4 regions of the Leptothermofonsia sp. ETS-13 genome follow, and region 3 is predicted to be linked to each of the others. Evidence: predicted binding sites of a transcription regulator. Region 3 holds the regulator's gene; each other region holds the start of a gene.

The links. Region 3 encodes NtcA, which controls nitrogen genes in cyanobacteria. Its sites were predicted from a motif close to TTTGTANNNNNNNNTACAAA; they were not measured.
Region 1: a site for NtcA is predicted at 2,796-2,815, ahead of P4D80_RS13380 (replication restart DNA helicase PriA). Genes of this name have one in related genera too.
Region 2: a site for NtcA is predicted at 3,716-3,735, ahead of P4D80_RS24640 (ferredoxin--nitrite reductase). Genes of this name have one in related genera too.
Region 4: a site for NtcA is predicted at 2,413-2,432, ahead of P4D80_RS02025 (DUF4278 domain-containing protein). Genes of this name have one in related genera too.

What each region holds. Positions count from the first base shown of each region.
Region 1 covers NZ_CP120836.1:2,929,818-2,935,208, reverse strand. The annotation lists gene P4D80_RS13395 (tetratricopeptide repeat protein) at 1-371, opposite strand, end outside; gene P4D80_RS13390 (hypothetical protein) at 337-774, opposite strand; gene rlmN (23S rRNA (adenine(2503)-C(2))-methyltransferase RlmN) at 1,169-2,272, shown strand; gene P4D80_RS13380 (replication restart DNA helicase PriA) at 2,435-2,668, opposite strand; gene P4D80_RS13375 (glycosyltransferase) at 3,617-4,837, opposite strand; gene hemC (hydroxymethylbilane synthase) at 5,310-5,391, opposite strand, start outside.
Region 2 covers NZ_CP120836.1:5,412,047-5,417,437, forward strand. The annotation lists gene ntrB (nitrate ABC transporter permease) at 1-26, opposite strand, end outside; gene P4D80_RS24635 (CmpA/NrtA family ABC transporter substrate-binding protein) at 129-1,445, opposite strand; gene P4D80_RS24640 (ferredoxin--nitrite reductase) at 1,628-3,574, opposite strand; gene P4D80_RS24645 (globin domain-containing protein) at 3,972-4,175, opposite strand; gene P4D80_RS24650 (hypothetical protein) at 4,231-4,365, opposite strand; gene P4D80_RS24655 (HEAT repeat domain-containing protein) at 4,813-5,391, shown strand, end outside.
Region 3 covers NZ_CP120836.1:3,427,207-3,432,597, forward strand. The annotation lists gene thrC (threonine synthase) at 352-1,392, shown strand; gene P4D80_RS15515 (SDR family oxidoreductase) at 1,568-1,909, opposite strand; gene P4D80_RS15520 (SDR family oxidoreductase) at 1,830-2,360, opposite strand; gene ntcA (global nitrogen regulator NtcA) at 2,757-3,428, shown strand; gene P4D80_RS15530 (DUF3084 domain-containing protein) at 3,548-4,855, shown strand; gene P4D80_RS15535 (pre-16S rRNA-processing nuclease YqgF) at 4,889-5,326, shown strand.
Region 4 covers NZ_CP120836.1:421,874-427,264, forward strand. The annotation lists gene P4D80_RS02015 (filamentous hemagglutinin N-terminal domain-containing protein) at 1-459, opposite strand, end outside; gene P4D80_RS02020 (hypothetical protein) at 1,257-2,312, shown strand; gene P4D80_RS02025 (DUF4278 domain-containing protein) at 2,527-2,985, shown strand; gene P4D80_RS02030 (hypothetical protein) at 3,397-3,816, shown strand; gene fumC (class II fumarate hydratase) at 3,887-5,305, shown strand; gene P4D80_RS02040 (2Fe-2S iron-sulfur cluster-binding protein) at 5,371-5,391, opposite strand, start outside.

The DNA of each region.
Region 1 (5,391 bases), 500 kb from region 3:
GCAGAGGCATCCTTCAGCTCACGGGCAATGCTCAAACTGTGCTGAAAGGCGGCGATCGCTCTGGCATATCGGTCGGGGTCCGATCTCAAGCTGGCATCGCCGGGTCCCAGAGACAGATAGCACAGCCCAATTCCCTCCGAAGCCTGCCCTTCTGCCCGCCGATCGCCAAGTTCCTGGGCGATCGCCAGGGCTTGCTGATAGCTGGCGATGGCTTTTTCTCGCTGGCCCTGATCCAGGTAAACGATGCCCAGACTTCCCCAAGTTCGCATTTCCAGATGGCGATCCGGCAATTCTCGCGTTAATTTGAGTGCCCGCTGCAAGCTTTCAATGGCCTGGTCATAGTTCCGCTGACGAACGTAAACCTGCTGCAATTCTGTGAGAATGGCGAACTCGGTCTTTGGATCGGGAAGGGTCCGAGTAATCGCGATGCTTTGTTGATATATAGTGAATCGCCTGACTGTCCCTACCAAGCCAGCGATAGGTTTTTGCCAGATCCCAGAGAATCTGCCGCTCAATGGAGCGATCGCGGTTCTTCGACTGCCGGTAATGGGCCAGTGTCTGCTCACACGGTTTGATATTGGATTCAATCACAAAAACAAGCAGTTCTCCCTTTTCTGACTTCCGTCTGGTCAATAAATTACACACCTTACGGAGATCTTCAGGGATTGGAAGGGCTGTTGTTTGGGCGACGGCCAGGGGCAGAGAGCCAGCCAGGGACGGGGCAAAGGCAAGAGCCAGCGTGAGGCGCAGCCATGACTTGAAATGCGGAAACATTCATAGCCTCCTCGTTAAAAATAAGCCCCGATCCTGCTTTTAATTTATGTCTTCTGCGGGGGGAAATATGCAGATTCCGACAGCTTGTAGAAAGTTTGGTTCTCCTGGCTTGCCGGTGAAAGAGTAGCGCAAGTTACTCTTTCATCTCAAATAAGTAGCCAGGCGCAATTAAATTAAATTAAGGATAATTTTGGAAGTGGAGGGGGTGAAACCCTCTGCCTGGGGCCGCAGCTCCCACTTCCCCCTTTACAAATTAGTTATGACTACCTACTTAAAACCCCTGGACTGTTGATTTTGTTTTGGTGATAAGCGTCGCTTTCACCAAACTCTCAGGAGAGTCGAAAGTCTTTAAGATGGAAGTTGCGAATAAATTAAATGATTGCGATCGCCCCCCATGTCTTCTATTACAACTTCCTCACCCAATCTGGCCGCTTCGGTAAGCCCCCTGCTGGGTCAATCCCTGGCTGAACTGACGGATTGGGTTCAGCAACAGGGGCAACCCGCCTATCGCGGCAAGCAACTCCACGAGTGGCTCTACCAGAAAGGGGCGCGATCGCTGTCTGAAATTTCCGTCTTTCCCAAGCAGTGGCGGGCGGAACTGGCTGAAGTCCAGATTGGACGCTCCACCATCCACCACCGCGCTCCTGCCCCAGATGGCACTGTCAAATTTCTCCTGCAGCTTTCCGATGGTCAGATTATTGAAACCGTTGGCATTCCCTCCTACTCTTCCCACCCCGCACCCCACACCCTCTCCCGCCTCACTGTTTGTGTCTCTTCCCAGGTGGGTTGCCCCATGGCCTGTGACTTTTGCGCGACGGGCAAAGGCGGATTTCTGCGTAACCTGGCAACCCATGAAATTGTGGATCAGGTGCTGACAGTACAGGAAGATTTTCAGCAGCGCGTCAGCAACATTGTGTTCATGGGTATGGGCGAACCCCTGCTCAATACCGACAATGTTCTGGCAGCGGTCAGATGTTTGAATCAGGACGTGGGGATTGGCCAACGCCTGATCACCCTTTCAACCGTTGGCATTCCTGGACATATTCGCCGCCTGGCAGAACACCAGCTCCAGGTAACTCTGGCGGTCAGCCTGCACGCTTCTAATCAAAAATTGCGGGAACAGCTCATTCCCTCGGCTCGACGCTACCCGCTAGAAACCCTGCTGAATGAATGCCGGGAGTACGTTCAGATCACGGGGCGTCGGGTGACCTTTGAATACATTCTGCTGGCCGGATTGAATGACTGCCCGGAGCACGCGATCGAACTGGCAAACCATTTGCGCGGCTTTCAAAGCCACGTCAACCTGATCCCCTACAACCCAATTCAGGAAGTAGACTACAAACGCCCAGATAGCCGCCGAATCCAATCGTTTGTTGATGCTTTGAAGGCTCACCATATTGCAGTCAGCGTTCGCCGTTCCCGTGGGCTGCAAGCAGATGCAGCCTGTGGTCAGTTGCGTGCTTCCGCCATCTCACAGGATGTGCCGAGTGGGGTGTAGGGAATGGAGAATATTCAAACACCCATCACTTCTCTCAAATTACTAGCATTGCAAACACTAGATTTTGCAACATGAGGATTTGGAGGCAGAGCCCCCCAAGCAGGGGTGGAACCCCTGCACCCCCAACAAAACTTTTTTGTTGTACCAGCGGGCGTTGTTGTACTAGCGGGCGAAGATGCCGGGAGCATAGGCTTCAATCACCTTACCTGTCTGAGAGCAGGTAATCATTAAATAATCGCAGGTCGGACATTGAGTTCTAATCAAGTGCTCCGACTCAAGGTGGTGGCGTTCAGCACAACTGCCACAATTAGGGCAGCAAACTTCAATTACCGTAGCGGCATCAACAACGTGAGTACTAAACATTTTCGTATCAACTAAGTTTTGCAGGGTTTTCATCAGAGCTCTTTACAATTCGAAATTAAAAGTGACAAAAAGTATCAGAATTAACTAAATGAACGCAATTTATGCGTGGAACAGTCGCCAAAGTTGAACTTCCATTATGTCGGTATTTATGCGGGTTGGCAATGAATTTTTGGATAGAAACCCTATGATTTTTATGAAATCCTGTTAGGGATCAAGGCTATAAATGATTCCTTCAATTTGAAATAGTTTGCTCGCCTGGAAAGGCTCAAAGAATAATGGGTCAAAGGTTACAAATAGATTTGATAAGTCTTAAAAAGTTGTTAAATTTTTCGATATGGCGCTGCTATCTGGATTGTGAAAAGGGATTCCGCCGGAATCCCTTTTCACAGGGCCCTTTCATTTCACGAATCATTTAGGACTGCTATAAGTAGCTGGGCGCAATTAAATTTAAATTAAGGATAGTTTTGGGGGTGGAGGGGGTGAAATGTCTGGGGCGCAGCCCCCCACTCCTCCCCTTTACAAATTAATTATGACTACCTACTTAGCGATCCTATTTAGATTGTGAGAAAGGACTTTGCAGGAATCCTTTCTCACAAAGCCTCTCAATCTCACGACTGATTTAGGACTGCTATTTCAGATTTCTTGATTGAACGTGCTGAATGAAAAGCCGACTCGGAGAGGGGAAGGGGGAGAGGTCAGTTCACTCAAAGAATGCGGTGTTATTAAATCCATGATCCTTAGCGTTCACAAATTATTTGTGAACAAGGGGGGTGAGGGCGAAACCCCGACGCAGGGGCTCCACCCTGCACCCCGTTCAAATTTCACAAGAAGGATCGCTATAGGAGACCATAACAATCTGCTCGGATTGAAGGAGTTGCCTTGGGGGAAGGCTCTTTCCTAACTCCCTTTTTTAGCTCATGGCCAACATCGGCGCTAACTTCCGAGGTTTTGGCAAAATGCGTAAGTCCTGTTGATGATTCTTCATCCTTTCCCAAAAGGACTATCCAACTTTTGAAACCATTCAACCAGCTTCTGGGCTTCCGTCTGCACGTTATGATGCAGAGCGACCCGGCGAGCGCCTTCCTTGCCCATGCGTTCCAATGTTTCCAGAGGGGTTTGCATTGCTATGCGCATCGCCTCTGCCAGAGCTTCGGAAGAGCCAGAGGGAACTAACCAGCCACACTGACCCGATTCAACCAGTTCTGGAATTCCGGCAATGTAAGTGCTGATCACGGGACGACCCAGGGCAAGCGCTTCCATAATGCCCACTGGCAAACCCTCAGCGAAGCTGGGTAGTACCATTACCTGGGCCTTCAAGATTTGCTGCTGAACTTCGGCGTTGGTTGCCCAGCCTGTTATCTCTACATGGTCTTTCAACCCCAGTTGGGAAATCATCGTTTCAATTTGTTGACGGAGCGGTCCATCCCCAACCAGAACAAGCTTGAACTTGAACCCTTTTGCTGCAAGCTGACTGGCCGCCTCAATCAAAGTAAGATGCCCCTTCTGCTCGCTCAGACGGGCTACACAAACGAACTGAGGCTGGGCTGGAAGAGAAACATAGGGCTGGGTTAGAAAGGCACTATCTACTCCGCAGTGAACGACATGAATCTTTGCCCATTGGTGATAGGTGCACCAGCGGAAGAGTTGGCTCTTGCCGAAGGAACAAACCGCCACCACAAAAGCCGCCCGCTGAATTTTTTCGGAGAGGGCGATCGCCGCTGGCTTATCAAATTCCTCCGGGCCATGCACTGTAAAGCTGTAGGAAGGGCCTCCTAAAGCCTGACACAACATGGCAACCGTTGTGGAGTTCGTACCAAAGTGGGCGTGAACGTGGTCAATCTCTGCTTCAGAAAACCAGTTCAGCAGCACACAGGCTTCTGCCAGGTAGGCCAGATGGATCACCAGCCCTCGTTCTGATTTCCAGCCAACTTTAAAGGTAAGGCGAGCTGCATTCAAAAACTGCCGGGGTTTGAACAGAGCAACACGCACCAGGTGAGTCAGTAAACCGATCGCTCCCACCTTCAGGACAAAGCGAGTTTTCTCAAATTCCTGTTTGTCTGCGTCATCCACCAGTTCTGCATCCAGCGATCGGATGGAAAAACGAGAAACCCTCACTCCCTCTGCTTCAACTGCAAGAATTTCCCGACGAATAAAGCTGTGGCTGACCTTAGGATATTGATTCACTAAATAGGCAATATTCATAGGAGTTGTTAATTGTTGATTGTTAGTTGTTATACCAATTTGATTTGAAAACAGTGCAAATCCGACCCCCTCCTGACCTCCCCTTGCCAAGGGGAGGTGCCGAAGGCGGTGGGGTGATGTGCAAGGTTCATCATTTAAATCGGTATTAGTAAGGTGTGAGGTAAGTAACTGGACAAAATTAAATTGAAGATAGATTTGGGGGTGGAGGGGGTGGAACCCCCTGCCTGGGGGCGCAGCCCCCATTCTTTCTTCTGATAATTAATTGGGTGGAGCTGCTTATGAGGTGAGAAGGGTAGGGGTAGTTGCAGATGACACGGGCACAACAAATAGAGCCAGCTTGCCAAAGTGGACAACCCACTCAGGTATTCTGGCTCAAGTTTGTTAACTTTTTGGGTAATCCTGAACCTTTATCAACGCTTTATATCAGCGCAAAGAGGAAGTATTCCGGGGTAATTCCTGATTTAGAACTCTACTACCCTCTCTGGATGGTTGCCAGGATTTCGTCCAAAATCGCTTGCGCTCCTTGCTGGCGGAGACGCTGGGCAAGTTCGGTA
Region 2 (5,391 bases), 2.0 Mb from region 3:
GGAAGCCTAGAGGAACTGACAGCCATAGAAGCCCTTTGAGATAGATTAGGTGAACAGATGTAAGGCAAAGGAGAGAATTGGGGAACAAGAGAAAACCATGAACTCCTGATCCCGTGCTTCATCAATAGCTAAACTTTCTTAATCTTGAGGTCCTTCAAATACTCTTCCGGCTTCTCCGGGTCAAACTTGACCCCATCGAAGAAGGTTTCAACCCCACGAGAAGTACTGGCTGGAATCATGGCCTCCTGACCAATCACTTTGGCTGCTTCCTTCCAGAGATCTTCCCGGTTGACCGCATCTACCAGTTTCTTCGTATCGGTGTCAGGAGGCAGGTAACCCCAGCGAATGTCTTCCGTCAAGAACCATAGATCGTGACTCTTGTAGGGATAGGAGGCATTATCACGCCAGTATTTTTGCATCAACTCCTTGCTTTCAAACTGACGAACCCCCATGTTGTACTTCCCCATGGAGCGGTCAATAATGTCTTTGAAGGGAACCTTGAACCACTCACGCTTAGAAACGATTTTGCACATTTCCTCTTTGTTCTCATCCTTGTCGCACCAAATCTGGGCTTCCTGTACCGCCATCAGTAGTGCTTTTGCTGCCTTCGGATACTTATCGACCCAATCTGCTCGCATCGCAAAGGCTTTTTCAGGATGGTTTTGCCAGAGTTCTCCAGTCGTCAGTGCGTTGTAGCCAACATCCTGGTTCACCGTTTGCAGAGGCCATGGCTCTCCAACGCAGAAAGCTTCCATCGTACCTGTTTTAACATTGGCAACCATTTGTGGCGGTGGAACGACAATTGTTGAGACATCCTTGTCAGGATCAATGCCTCCCGCGGCTAACCAGTAGCGAATCCACAAATCATGGGTGCCTCCTGGAAAGGTCATAGCAACCTTGACTTCTTTATTAGCTTTGGCTTTTGAAAAAGCATCCTCCAGGGGAGAACTGTCTGTATCAACTTTCAAATCCCGATAAGTATTTGAAAGCTGAATTCCCTGACCATTCAAATTCAATCTTGCCAGGATATACATTGGCACTTTTTTGCCATCTGTTACTTTGCCTGTTGATATCAAATAGGGCATTGGGGTCAGAATGTGCGCGCCATCGATTCCACCCCCCTCAGAACCCAATACGATATTATCTCGTGTGGCCCCCCAGGAAGCCTGTTTCAGCACCTCAACATCCTTCATGCCATACTTTGCAAAAAAGCCCTTTTCCTTCGCAATAATCAAGGGCGACGCATCCGTTAGAGCGATAAATCCTAGCTTTGCACTGGTCACTTCCGGTGCATCGGCTGAACTCACGTTCGCGGCTGGAGCAGCAGTAGGTGAGTTTGAACCATTTGATGCAGATTGAGGAGAACTGCACCCATGGGCGAACAAAGTGCCAGCAGCGGTTGCACTGGCTGTGATGATAAACTTCCGTCTCGATAGTTGTGACATAACTAAGTTTCCTGATCTTCAAGTAATGGAAATGTTGATTTCTGCTTGAGCATCGGTTGTGGAAGCGGGTGCCAGCGAACCAGTACAGCAAAACGAAAGTTTGATTGGGGGGCAGGGGTGGAACCCCTGGTTAGGGGCGAAGCCCCCAAACCCCCATGTTGCAAAATTTAGTGTTTGCAACACTAGGCATCAATCAGCACTCGACCAACCGGGTGAGCAATACAGGTGAGGATGTATCCCTCGGCGCACTCCTGGTCATCGAGAGCATTGGGATCTCCCTCGTATTTCACGTTGCCTTCCAGAAGTTTGTGTTTGCAGGTGCCACAGGTGCCTGACCGGCAACTGCTTTCAATGGCCACTCCAGATTGCTCCGCTACTTCCAGGATGAGGTCTGCTTCTGTGCAAGCAACTTCCTTGCCAGAGTTGGCGAAACAAACCGTTGCTGGAGGGGCTGAGACGGCAGGTGGCGGGGCGGCAGTTACGGGGGGTGGAGTAGCCACGGCGACTTGAGCTGTTGCCGAACTGTTTGTCTTCTTGAGATCGGTTGTTTCAACAATTAGCTGCGATCGCTGAACCATCAACTCTGGTGGCATCTCTGCCCGCTCCTTCGCGCCAAAGTCCTGGATCAGCATCTGGCGCAGAATGGGCTTCAGGTCATCGCAGGGAATCCCTTTCATCGTGCAGGTGCCAAGTTGGGCATGTTTGCCGACCTTGCCACCCGTATAAATATCAACCCCTTCCACGGTTTGCCCGTCCTTGCGGACTTTGGTTCCCATCAAACCGATGTCAGCGACCTGGGGTTGACCACAGGAGTTGGGGCAACCCGTCCAGTGAATCCGCACAGAATTGGGACAATAGAGTTCCGCATCCAGTTCTTGCATCAGGGCAAGGGCGCGATTTTTGGTTTCAATCAGGGCGAAGTTGCAAAACTGATTGCCCGTGCAGGAGACTAATGCTCGTTCCAGGGGGCTGGGGTTAACCGAGAACCGTTCTAAAAGCGGTTCCTTCAGCAATGGGGCAATGCGAGAATCGGGCACATCGGGAATAATCACGTTTTGCTCAACCGTCAGTCGCAGTTCACCACTGCCATAGACCTCTGCCAGTCTAGCCAGGTCAAACATGTCCTGGGCATAGAGGCGACCGACGGGGACGTGCAAACCTACATAGTTCAAACTCGGTTGCTTTTGGGCATGAACACCAATGTGGTCACGTTTATTCCACAAAATCTCATCCTTGGCGGCGGCGGTTTGCAGGGGAAAGCCCAGTTGCTTTTCCACCTCTGCCCGAAACTTCTCAATGCCCCACTCGTCAATCAACCACATAAGACGAGCTTTCTGACGATTGGCTCGCAGGCCGTGATTGCGGTAAACGATGAGAATTGCTTCGCACAGAGCGACCACATCGCGGGGGTTTACCCAGGCATCGAGGGGAATGGCAGCTTCACACCGCTTGGCAGAAAAGAACCCACCCACCAGTACATTGAAGCCCAGGTTGCCGTTTTTGTAGGCGGGAATGAAGGCAATGTCGTTGATTTCAGCATGGACAGAGTTGTCGCGGCAACCGGCAATCGCAATGTTGAATTTGCGCGGCAGGTTGGTAAACGAGGGATTTCCCTCCCCGTTATTGGTAATCATGTCCTGCACTTTACGGCACAGACCACGGGTGTCAATCAACTCATCCGCATCAATGCCTGCTACGGGAGAGCCAGTAATGTTGCGGACGTTATCCATCCCAGATTGAATACTGGTCAACCCGGCCCCTTCAAATCGACGGAAAATATCCGGCACATCCTCAATCCGCACACCCCGTAGCTGAATGTTTTGCCGGGTAGTGATATCTGCCACGCCGTCTTCGCCGTATCGCTGCACCACTTCTGCCAGAACTCGCATTTGCCCGCTGGTCAGCACCCCATTGGGAATACGCATCCGGAGCATGAACTTGCCAGGGGTAGACTGGCGGAAGAAAAGCCCCATCCATTTGAGGCGATGGTCGCGATCGGTTTCATCCATCGCTTCCCAACCAATTTGGGCGAAGTGCTCCAGTTCTGCCTTAACAACTAAACCATCTTTTTCTGCCTTAAACTTTTCAAACTTATTCTGACTGGCTGCCGCTGGGACTGTGCTCGTCATAGATTTCCCTTTTTCTCTAAAGCTGAGCGGGTCAGTATTGGTCCTTGTTTCTGCGAACTGATTAAGAAATATTTCGCTTCCCGTTGAAACTGTTCTCTCAGTGAGTCGTTGAAGTTAAGGTAAGCGGATAGAGCGGTTGAATTCGTATCTCTCGTTACAAATTATTTCTAAATATGAAGTTTTTGCATAATTCTGATGCGGTTCAAGCATGAAGTTGCTGTTGATAGCATCAGTTTTTAGTGGGATTGCGTTGAATCTGCTGGCATTTGCAGTCGCCCACTCCACTACTCCAAGCCTTTTAGGGATTTTTGTGCGTTTTTTGTGCGATAGCCAGCGAGTTCAATGGGATAAGCAGTCGCTCCCCCATTGCTTTAAACTTTTTACAGAGTTAGTCCTTTTACAGAGTTAGTTTGACGGTGTCTTCTGAGTAGCTGGCTCCTTCCAGCATCAGGGCGGCAATAGCATCGTAGGCATCAGCCCAGGCTTGTTGGACTTCAGGTGTCCAGTCCTTTCCCAGATAGAATTCAAATGTTTTGATCAGGGTGATACCCACCAGTGGGTAATGTTCGGGTAATGTTCGGGAATGCTCCGTACTGAACATGCTGTGCTCCCAGTCCCTTCAGAGCAGAGGTCAGCACCTCTGGCTTCCGCAGGTTCTAAATCACCAACACTAAGGCATTCAGCAACTTTTTCTTTTGCCCTGCCATGTCGGTGTTGGCAAATAGGAGTGCAGCATCGGGATAATTTTCAAAAAAGAGTAGTGTAGAAAGTGGATACAAACTCGTTTGCATCGGGTTTGATTTGCTCGAAACTTTGTTCTAAAAGTTCAACATTGAGAGACATCGTTAAGTTGCTCCATAAATTGGTCGAATCGGAAAACTGATAGTGCAGAGGGCAGGGTTCAAGGGAAGTGAGGGGGTAAGGTGCGAGAGGTGAGGTGAGGGTTAGTTGTGAGTGGTTGGGTTGTTCGTTGTTCAAAGAGAGGTGAGGGGTAAGAAGCCAGGAGCCAGAAGGAGTAATGGAATGACGGTATCAGATAGTAATAATTAGGACAACTAGGACAACCGAGACGATTGGCAATGGGTGCTTTAGAGACATTGAAGATAACTGAAGCTTGAAATTTTGCCTGTCACCTGTCACCTACCTCTGCTAAATTTGGGCGAAGACTGTTTCTTGTCAGGTTAGGCAGGTTAACTAATTGAGTCTGTATTCACAATGTCATCGAGTCTGTATTCACAATGTCAAATTTTTTAGAGCAGGCTCAGAAAGCAGCACAACAGGGCGACTGGTTGCGACTCAGCCAGTTTTTGCAGCAGTGGTTATTGACAGAACCCAATGTTCCGTTGTTGGAAGCGGACACCAGACAAGGGCTGGCACTGGCGCTTATGGTTTTGGAAACGGGCGATTTTCAAGCCCGATGGGATGTTGCCAAAGTATTTCCGGCATTGGGGGAAGCGGCGATCGCTCCCCTGATTGATTTGTTGCAAGATGACGAAGCGGATCTGGAAAGCCGCTGGTTTGCTGCCCGAATTTTGGGTGAGTTTGATAACCCTGACACCGTCCAGGCATTGATTGCCATTTTGCAAAATGCGGAGGACGAAGAACTGAGTATGATAGCAGCCGAAGCTTTGGCAAATTTAGGTGCTTCGGCGATCTGCGCCCTCACCTCTCTGCTGGCCAACGAAGATACTCGCTTTCTGGCAGTCCAGTCTCTTTCTCAAATTCGCCGCTCCGAAACGATTGCGCCCCTGTTAAGCGTGGTTAATGACCCTCAACCGGGGATTCGGGCAATGGCGATCGATGCCCTGGGTAGTTTT
Region 3 (5,391 bases):
ACTGGCCACTTTTGAAACTGGTTAATCCGAAAAAGGCTTCTGTATTACAGGACATTGAACTGAGAGGCATTGGACAAGGATCGAGGTACACTTAACGTACCTATCTCACCACAAAACCTATCTCACCACAAAGATGTAAAGTTCAGGTGAAGGAGCTCCGGATTCTAACTATGGAGTATTCCGCATTAGATTCCGATATCCAACACAGCATTTTAGTCGGCAAATGGTGGAATAGGGTTCCTTGATTTAAAGCGATCGCTAAAAACCGTGGCTGTAACCTTATCTGCTTCCCATACCTTTTCTACCGAACCCAATACCCAATTAACCTCTTCCTACCAGGGCTGGCCTGGATTGATTGAGGCTTATCGGCAATACTTGCCTGTAACTGAGCAAACTCCAGTCATTACTCTTCGTGAAGGTAACACGCCCTTGATCCCAGTGCCGGCGATCTCCGAAATCGTTGGCAAACAGGTGCAAGTCCTGGTCAAGTTTGATGGGTTGAACCCAACTGGCAGTTTCAAAGACCGGGGTATGACCCTGGCGCTCTCGAAAGCCAAAGAAGCTGGAGCACAGGCGGTAATCTGTGCCAGTACAGGTAATACCTCTGCTTCTGCCGCTGCCTATGCGGGGCGAGGAGGAATGCGGGCTTTTGTGCTGATCCCTGATGGCTATGTTGCGATGGGCAAATTGGCCCAGGCATTACTTTACGGAGCTGAGGTGCTGGCAATTCAAGGCAATTTTGATCGAGCGCTTGAAATTGTGCGGGAAATATCGGCCAGTTATCCGGTCACTCTAGTCAACTCGGTCAATCCTTACCGGTTAGAAGGACAAAAGACTGCAGCATTTGAGGTGGTCGATGTATTGGGAGATGCGCCCGATTGGCTGTGCATTCCCGTTGGCAACGCTGGAAATATTACCGCCTACTGGATGGGGTTTTGTGAGTATCACCAGCATCAACTTTGTAGCAAGCTTCCCCGCATGATGGGCTTTCAGGCCGCAGGAGCAGCCCCCCTGATTTCGGGCAAAGCGGTGGAACACCCAGAGACGCTGGCAACCGCCATCCGAATTGGTAATCCTGCCAATTGGGAACGGGCGATCGCCGTCCAGGAAGCCAGCCAGGGCACCTTTAATGCCGTTACTGATGACGAGATCCTGAATGCCTACCGTCTTCTGGCGTCCCGTGAAGGGATCTTCTGTGAACCTGCCAGCGCGGCTTCCGTAGCCGGACTCCTCAAAGTCAAAGACCAGGTTCCGCCCGGTGCCACTGTGGTTTGTGTCCTCACCGGAAACGGGTTGAAGGACCCCGATTGTGCCATCAAACACAGCAGCAGCCAGTTCAAACAGGGCATCGAACCCAGCTTGAAATCTGTTGCCCAGGCAATGGGATTTTAGAGGAGTTGTTAGTTGTTGGTTATTCGTTGTTAGTGAAGCGAGGAGAGAGGGGGAAGGGAGTGCCAGGGTAACGGGATAATAGAGCGAGGTTTCTTGACTCCATCACTTCCCCACTCCATCACTTCCCCCACTCCATTACTCCCTCACCCATCCACTCATCCACTCATCCACCCATCTACTCCTTTCGCCCTTCCGTCATTCCCATAATCTCGTAGCCTGCATCAACGTAGACGATTTGTCCGGTGATGCCACTTGCAAGGTCACTACAGAGAAAGGCAGCGGTGTTGCCCACTTCAAGCTGGGTAACAGTTCGCCGGAGGGGGGCGACGGTTTCAACATGGTGGATCATGTCCAGGATGCCGCCGACTGCCGAGGATGCTAAGGTACGAATGGGACCAGCAGAAATGGCGTTGACCCGAATGTTTTGGGGACCTAATTCAGAGGCGAGATAGCGTACATTCATCTCCAGAGCAGCCTTGGCAATTCCCATCACGTTGTAATTGGGAATTACTTTCACTCCCCCCAGGTAGGTCAGGGTAAGAACGCTGCCCCCTTCGGTCATTAGGGGGTTGGGCGGCAGCGCACAGCTTAATTAATGAGTAGGCACTAATATCCAGGGCAGCCGCAAATCCTTCTCGTGAAGTGTTTACAAAACTACCAGATAAATCTTCTTTATTGGCGAAGGCTAAACAGTGAATCAAGATATCCAACCGACCCCATTTGTCTTTGACTGCATCGAAGGTAGCTTGAATTTGAGCATCATGTTGAACGTTACAGGGAAGAAATAGGGATGGTTGAACGGGTTCTACCAGTTCAGCAAGTTTTTTGACGCGGCGTTCTTCATCGGGCAGGTAGGTAACTCCAATATTTGCCCCTGCTTTGTGGAGTTGTTGGGCAATGCCCCAGGCAATTGAACGATTGTTGGCAATGCCAGTCACCAGGGCATTTTTTCCAGTCAAATTCAACATAACTCTCTATCTTTAAGAGCAACTACTTAGGACTGCTTTATGAGAATACTCAAAGATGGAAACGGGTAGCACCTATTTTTATCAGTCCGTTCAATCATTCTGTTCCAATAATCGTGATTTCGAATAAATTGCAGGTAAGCAAATCGATTCACTCTAGCTAATATAGTCTTAAACTGCTGGAAATCGTGATTTAAGCAGTGATTGAGCAGGCTAAACCTGGGTTATGGAATCGGTTAGTCAAGGGTTATAGCCAACCAATATGTAACATCAGGCACAAAAACGTGCGGTTGAGTAAGTTTAAGTGTCCTAAGTTACAGATCTTTTAATGAGTTCACTTAACTTAGGGATTTCACCTGTTAGTTAGCTGGGCAATTCTTTGGGCACCAGGTAGGGGATATGGTAGTAACGCAAGATAAACCACTCGCATCTGTGTTCCGTCAGATGGGGGGTGGAGCATTTCCACCCATTGTTGAAACCTTTGAGCGGGGCAAAACAATCTTCTTTCCGGGTGACCCGGCAGAACGTGTCTACTTTCTTCTTAAAGGAGCAGTCAAGCTGTCCAGGGTCTATGAGGCTGGGGAAGAAATTACCGTTGCGCTGCTACGGGAGAATAGCGTGTTTGGGGTTCTTTCCTTAATCACTGGGCACAAGTCCGATCGCTTCTATCACGCAGTAGCCTTTACACCAGTTGAGTTGCTTTCGGTTCCCATTGAACAGGTGGAAAAGGCGTTAAAGGATAACCCGGACCTGTCGATGGTACTGCTGCGAGGCTTATCATCCCGGATTTTGCAGACTGAGATGATGATTGAAACTCTGGCACACCGGGATATGGGTTCCCGATTGGTGAGTTTTTTGCTGATTCTCTGTCGTGATTTTGGTGTGCCCAGCAATGATGGCATCACCATTGACCTGAAGTTGTCCCATCAGGCGATCGCAGAGGCAATTGGCTCTACTCGTGTCACGGTAACCCGTCTTTTGGGGGATCTGCGCCAGGATAAGATGATTTCCATTCACAAGAAAAAGATTACCGTCCACAATCCGGTCACTTTGAGCCAACAATTTACCTGATCAGCAACACCCACTGGTAGAAACATTGAGGTAGGCTGTAGTTGAGTTCGCTGTGATTGCGTTTGCTTTGGTGTGCTTGTGCAGGCGTGGCCGGGAGTGCAGGGCGCTTTGGAGTGTGAATGTCCACCGGATATATTTTGATTCTGGCAGTGCTGGTGCTGGGGGGGGTCATTGCCACGGTGGGCGATCGCCTGGGAACCCGCGTTGGCAAAGCTCGCCTCAGCCTGTTTAATCTCCGTCCCCGTAAAACTGCGACGCTCGTCACCATTCTTACCGGCACTGTGATCTCGGCTTCCACTCTGGGGGTTTTGTTTGCCACCAGTGAGTACCTGCGCAAATGGTTGTTTGAAATTGACTCGCTGCAGGAAACCATCAGGCGAACTCGGCGGGATCTATACCAAACGCAGATTCAGAAAAACCAGGCTGAGGAGGAACTAGCAAAAGCGCGGGCTGATCGGGTATTGGCGCAGAAGCAACTGGCGGGCAGCAGAGAACAGCTCACGGGAGCACAGCAACAACTTACTGAAGCAGACCGGGCGCTCAGGGGGGCGATCGCAGAACGTACCCGAGCCCGGGCGGAAACCGTTCGCGCTGAAGCAGAATTAAATCGGATTCAGAACCAACTGCGGGCTGAGATTCGCCAGCTGCAAGTAGAAAAGAATCGGCTTATTGCCCAAAGAGACGCAGAAATCAGGGACAAGGAAGCTCAAGTCAAGAAACTGGAAGCCCAGCAAGCCTTCCTGGCCAGAGAAATTCAAGAATTAGAACTAGAGCGTCAGGGTCTACGCCAGGGCAATGTGGCAATTCAGCGCGGCCAGATTCTGGCTTCCGCGGTTGTGCGGATTCCATCAACTTCAACAGCGAAACAGGCCGTTGATCAGCTCTTAACCGAAGCCAATCGGACGGCGATCCGATTGACACGGCCCGGCACCAGCGGACAGATCATCCAAATTACCAGACCAGAGGTGGAACAGTTGATCAGTCGGATTGACGACGGAAAAGACTATGTAGTCAGAATCTTTTCGGCTGCCAACTACCTGGTGGGCGAAACCCCCATCCAAGTTTTTGCAGACGCAGTGCCCAATCGGTCTATCTTTCTGGCAGGCGATGTGGTGGCCGCCACTACCATCGATCCCTCCCGGATGACGGATGAGCAGATTCAACAGCGCATTAATTTGCTAATTGCCGCCGCTAATTTTCGGGCTCGCAGCCTAGGAATTTTGACCGATTCTGTTGAAATTGGTCGAATTCAGGATGTGATTATCTTTATCAGCCAACTGAAGCAATATAACCAGATGGTGGATTTGAAAGCTGTTGCAGCGGAGGTCACTAACGTTTCTGGCCCCCTCAAAATTGATTTATTGGCAACGCAGGATGGCAAGGTCTTGTTTAGAACAAATCATCCAGATACAGGTACCGTTAATTAAGAGTCGTGAACCTGTTTGATACATTTTGGTCCCATGTACCCTAGTTCTCACCCAACGTCTGATCAGCCTGTTATTCTGGGATTCGACCCTGGTCGCCGCAAGTGCGGTCTAGCGGTTATGGGAGTTGACCGCACATTACGTTATCACGAGGTTGTGGTTACAGAGTCGGCGATCGCTACCATCCAAACTCTACGACAGCAGTTTCCAATCTCGATAGTCGTTATGGGTGACCAAACCACCGCCAAGGATTGGAAGCAGCGGCTAACGACTGAGCTTGAAGACCCGCTGCGCGTTGTGTTAGTGGATGAGCGCCATAGCAGCCTGGAAGCGCGCGATCGCTACTGGAAAATGTATCCCCCAAAAGGCATTTACCGTCTGATCCCCAAGGCACTACGTCGCATTCCCCGTCCAATCGACGACATTGTCGCTATCTTGCTGATTGAACGCTACTTAGAGCGCCTGGTTCATTAGCTCAGGATCATGGATATAGCTGTCGCCAGGTTGCTTAGGACACTGGATTTAAGGGGATGAAAGGC
Region 4 (5,391 bases), 2.5 Mb from region 3:
GAACCAGCCCCCACACTCCCCACCCGATACCCCACACCCAAACCCGATCCCATTCGCTGTTGTCGCCGTAAACGACCCTGGCACATTCAAACTGGCATTTGCTCCAAAAATAATGCCCGCCGGATTCATCAGGTACAGATTGGAGTTGCCGCCTGTGACCTTGACCAGGCCGTTGATCACAGAGGCTTCCCCCCCCGTAACCCGTCCCAAAATATTCTGAATGGAAGGGTTGGAGAGGAAATTGGCAATTTGCCCCTGATTCAGCCCAAATTGCTGGAAGCTATGGAATAAGTTTGCTCCGGCTCGTGTGCCACCCGTGATATCAAAGGTGTTGCCACTCTGATGGACTTGGGTTCGGGCACCATCTCCGGCTCCAGTAATTTGAGCCTGAGCCTGCATAACTTCTGTAAATGCGGCTGCAATCAATAATGCACTAAGAATACGAAGTGTAACTTTCATGGGAATTACCAAAGGAGCAACTTAACCGACGATTCAATCAGAATCGAAGCGCCTGGAATCGTTAAACAAGTAGAACCTGGCGTAAACTGGCTACCATTCGCGACATCTATAGCAATCCTATTTGGATTGTGAGAAGGAGTTCCGCAGGAACTCCTTCTCACAAAGCCTCTCCAGCTCACAACTGAATTAGGACCGCTATGGTACAGCAAAACGAAAGTGTTGTTGGGGGTTTGGGAGTGGAACCCTTGCTTGGGGGCGAAGTCTCCCAACCCCCATGTTGCAAAATTTAGTGTTTGCAACACTAGAACCTGACACCCTTTATGATTGCTGACTTACGCTGCTAGTAAGACTGCCCCTGATTGTGAAAGATAAAGTCTGCGGATGACTATTACCCTAGCAGGTACTATTCCCTGGCAGGTACTATTACCTTGGCAGGTACTATAGCGTTCACAAATAGTTTGTGAACAAGGGGGACGAAGCCCCCACGCAGGGGGGAACCCCTGCACCCCATTCAAATTTCAAGAAAGATCGCTAATCCATCCACTTCAGTATATATACCCAGAATATAGGTTCCGTTTCTCTTTACTCAGCTTCACACAAGCGTGTTTCACCCAATCAAAATGACAAAACTGGGATGCGTTTCATTTTGACCTTGCTTGTTACAAAAACTGTAACCAATCAGGGTTTCAGGAACTTCAGGTATTCTTCTTATCGTCATGCTTAATGTAGCGACCCTGGATCGCTCGCATCAATTATGAATCAGTTGTGATAGTACCTGTTGACAAAAAAAGAAACCCATGAAACCAATGATTGATTTACTTAAAACCTCTGGTACCATTCATCTTTCTAAGAAAGCGGTTCTTATTCTTGCGTTTGCAAGTTTCCTCTCCGGTGGTTTAGAACTTACCCAAACCCAATCTGCAAACGCCCGCAGGCTGGAATGGCCTGCTCAAATCAGCCAAGGCATTCCTACTCAAGAGTTGCGCCATCGGGGCCTGTCTGGATCAATTTCTCAGGCTGTGTTGCGGGATGCGTCCCGGCGATCGGGCATCCCGGTAGGCCGGTTGAGAATTGTTCAGGCAACACCAAGGACGTTTAGCAACCTCTGTCAATTCAACTTTGGTGAAGTTTGTACCTACGAGTACCGTCCCATTCGAGGGTGGGAAATTGTTGTTCGGGGAGGAAACCAATCCTGGACTTACCATGTCGATCGCACTGGTTCCCGTATCGCCATCGATCCCAACAGTGGTGGCTCAACAGTCAATCTTCCCATCCCGGCACGTAACGCGGTTCTAAGGGATGCGTCTCGGAGAGCAGGCTTACCAGTCAACGCGGTGCAAATCACTCGCGTCACTCCCAGAACCTTTGGCAACCCCTGCGAGTTTAACTTTGGTAAAATTTGCACAAAGGAATACAACCCGGTGGAGGGCTGGGAAGTGATGGTACAGGTAGGGGGAGAATCCTGGAGGTATCACGTTAGTCGCTCCAATTACCAGGTAGTGCTGGATCCGGGGCTTGGAGGAAGCAGCGCTAATTTACCCTATGCCGTAGAGCAAGTCGTATTACAGGATGCCTCTCGCCGTTCGGGGCTGCCGGTTTCCTATCTGCAAATTACCCAGGCAACCCCTAAAACCTTTGGCAATCCCTGCATTTTTAACTTCGGTGAAATTTGCACGCGAGAGTATCGACCCATTGAGGGCTGGGAGGTGGTTGTCCAGGTGCGGCGGCAATCCTGGATCTATCATGTCGATCGCACAGGTTCCCGAATTGCCCTGGACCCCAATCTTGGGTTTGCCACCGGTGGTGCAAGATTTTTTAGATGGAGGAATTATAGCGGTAGTCATTGTGGTTAGGACAGGGTGCAGGGGTGGAACCCCTGGCTGGGGCCGAAGACCCCACTCCCTCTCTAATTCCAATGTCCTAACGCACCTGCGTAGAGCTATAATCCGGACTTCTGGATGCTTCGCAACAAAACTTTAGGTCAATCGGTATAGAATTAGACCCATATCTTTCCATTGGGTTTGTAATTTAAATAATTGCCTTTTCCAATTTCGGCTAACGAAGCTGATGGATGCTCTTCCCACTTTGGCAGGTCTGTTGATTGCGATCGTCGCTGCCTTTCTACTGTTTTTTGGACTGGTGTTAGCACCCTGGCAGGTTCTGCTTTTGCTACTGGTACTTGGATGGATGACCATCTGGTGGCTGATGAAGCGAAACCAGATTGGGAGCTTACTCCAGGAATCTGAGGATCTAGTCACAACAAGCTCTTCAGAACATTCAGATAGCACGGCAACCCCTCAAGTGGGCAAAGATTACCCCCTAGTCTACCGGGGGGCAAGCTATCAGCCCATCCTTCCTCCAGCAACAGATCCCCCAGCCAAAATAATTGAGATTTCTGGAAAGTACCGGGGAAGCATTTGGAAAAAATCACCTGCTGTTGTCGTCAAGCCTACAGAAGTGCGCAAGATTGAAATCACAGGAAAATACCGGGGATGCGTCTGGAAAATCTCAAACAATCAGAAGTAGTTTCACTACCTCTGTCCGGAGACAAGATCCCCGACTTTTTGATTGAACTAGTCAATCTCAGGTCAATCTGACTAGTGGTCTGTCAAGACTGTTTTGATGGGTTGAAAATCCTCAAAACACCTGAGAATTGGGTTTTGTAGATTTGAGTTATCCCTCAAATCTATCCTGACAGACTACTAGTACAGCACGGTGGGAATACGGATACTATTCTGGTTCCCTCCGACTCCCCACTCCCCAACCCAATGGTTACTGGACTGATGCCATCGTCCACTAGAAAGTCGGGGGTCTGGATCTGGCAGAAATCACCTGATCAGATTCGCTAAGTGCTGTTGTTCAAGCAGAACAGTAGCAAAGTATTTCAGAATAAATTACCAGGATATACTCACCGGATTCGCGGAAAAATCATTCTCCATGTTACAGAAATTACTCCCTGTTCTCGCTCTTTCTCTAATTCCTGCCCTTGCCGTTGCCGCCAGTAGTTTACCCAAACCTAATGCCAGTGGGGATTATGTTGTTCGCACGGGGCATCGATTTTGGGTCGTTGTTGACCCCGATCCCCGTGGGGTCAATTGTCGTTGGTCTCCTGCCATGCCCGCCAACTGGTACGATCCTGCCGCCAAACTACCCCCTGCAACGATTGACCAGTGGCCTGTCGTCCGACGTTTCAAGAAAGCGACCGTTTTAACCTCTAATACTTTCCCAGCAGGGTTTGCGCTGATGTTTGACTCACGTAATAAACCCTGGCTTAAGGTGAACGTAGGTACAAAGGAGCAGATTTGTCTGGTACGGGCAAATACAAAGTTTATCCAGCCAGTTGAAGGGAAAAAGTGAAGCTGGATGGGAGTGGATGGGTAGATGTACAGGTTAGGATGGGGCAGCAACCATTAGACAATCGCCTCCAATGTCAACCCGTGAACCAATAGCGGAAGTCCGGATCGAAACTGATAGCATGGGGCCGGTGGAAGTTCCCAATGATCGCCTGTGGGGAGCACAAACCCAGCGATCGCTCTTGCATTTTGCGATTGGAACTGAACGTTTTGGCTGGGGACGGCCTGTAATTCGTGCGTTGGGAATCTTGAAAAAGTGTGCAGCGATCGCCAACGGTGAACTGGGTCAGTTGCCTCCCGAAAAAGTCAACCTGATTGTACAGGCGGCTGATGAAGTGATCGCGGGCAAGTGGGACAGCGAGTTTCCCCTGGTTGTGTTTCAAACGGGTTCGGGAACGCAAACCAACATGAATGCAAACGAGGTGATCTCGAATCGTGCTATTCAACTGGCAGGGGGGGTAGTGGGGTCAAAGCAACCCATTCATCCAAATGATGATGTCAACCGCAGTCAATCATCCAATGACACCTTTCCAACGGCAATGCACATTGCGACTGTTGAACAACTGGAGAATAGATTGATTCCCATTATCACTGATTTGCGCAATGTCCTGGATGCAAAATCAAAAGCCTATGCCGATGTCATTATGGTTGGCAGAACACATTTGCAGGATGCCACTCCAATCACTCTGGGGCAGGTCATTTCAGGTTGGGTGGCTCAGATTGACCAAACCCTTGCAATGGTTCGTAGTACGCTGCCGGGAATTTATGAGCTGGCGATCGGGGGCACAGCAGTCGGTACGGGATTAAATGCCCCTGCCCAGTTTGGAGAACTCACCACCCGCAAAATTGCCGAAGAAACCGGAAAGCCCTTTATTTCTGCTCCCAACAAATTTGCTGCCCTCTCTGCCCACGATGCCATGGTGAATGTCAGTGCCGCTATCCGCACCCTGGCTGGAGCATTGATGAAAATTGCCAATGATGTGCGCTGGTATGCCTGCGGCCCAAGGGCAGGCATTGGAGAAATCAAAATTCCGGAAAATGAACCTGGTTCTTCCATCATGCCAGGGAAAATCAACCCCACCCAGAGTGAAGCTCTAACCATGGTTGTCGTTCAGGTATTTGGGAATGACGCTGCGGTAGCCTTTGCTGGGTCCCAGGGCAACTTTCAACTCAATGTCTACAAGCCAGTCATCCTACACAATGTTTTGGAATCGATCGCATTACTTTGCGATGCTTGCCAATCTTTCAATGATCACTGTGCCAGAGGCATTGAACCGAATGAAAAACGCATCAAACAAAACCTGGACAATTCGCTGATGCTGGTCACGGCCCTCAACCCCTACATCGGCTACGAAAAAGCTGCTAAAATCGCCCTCCTTGCCTACCACGACGACATCAGCCTGCGGGAAGCAGCACTCAAATTGGGTTACGTCACAGCAGAACAGTTTGATGCCTGGGTGAGGCCAGAAAATATGGTCGGTGAGAGAGGGTAAGGGGCAGCAGACCAGCGCGGAATCACAGGCATTCGCCGCAGCCTGTGGAGCTACCTTCCCACGCTCTAAACATCACTAGACTGGGA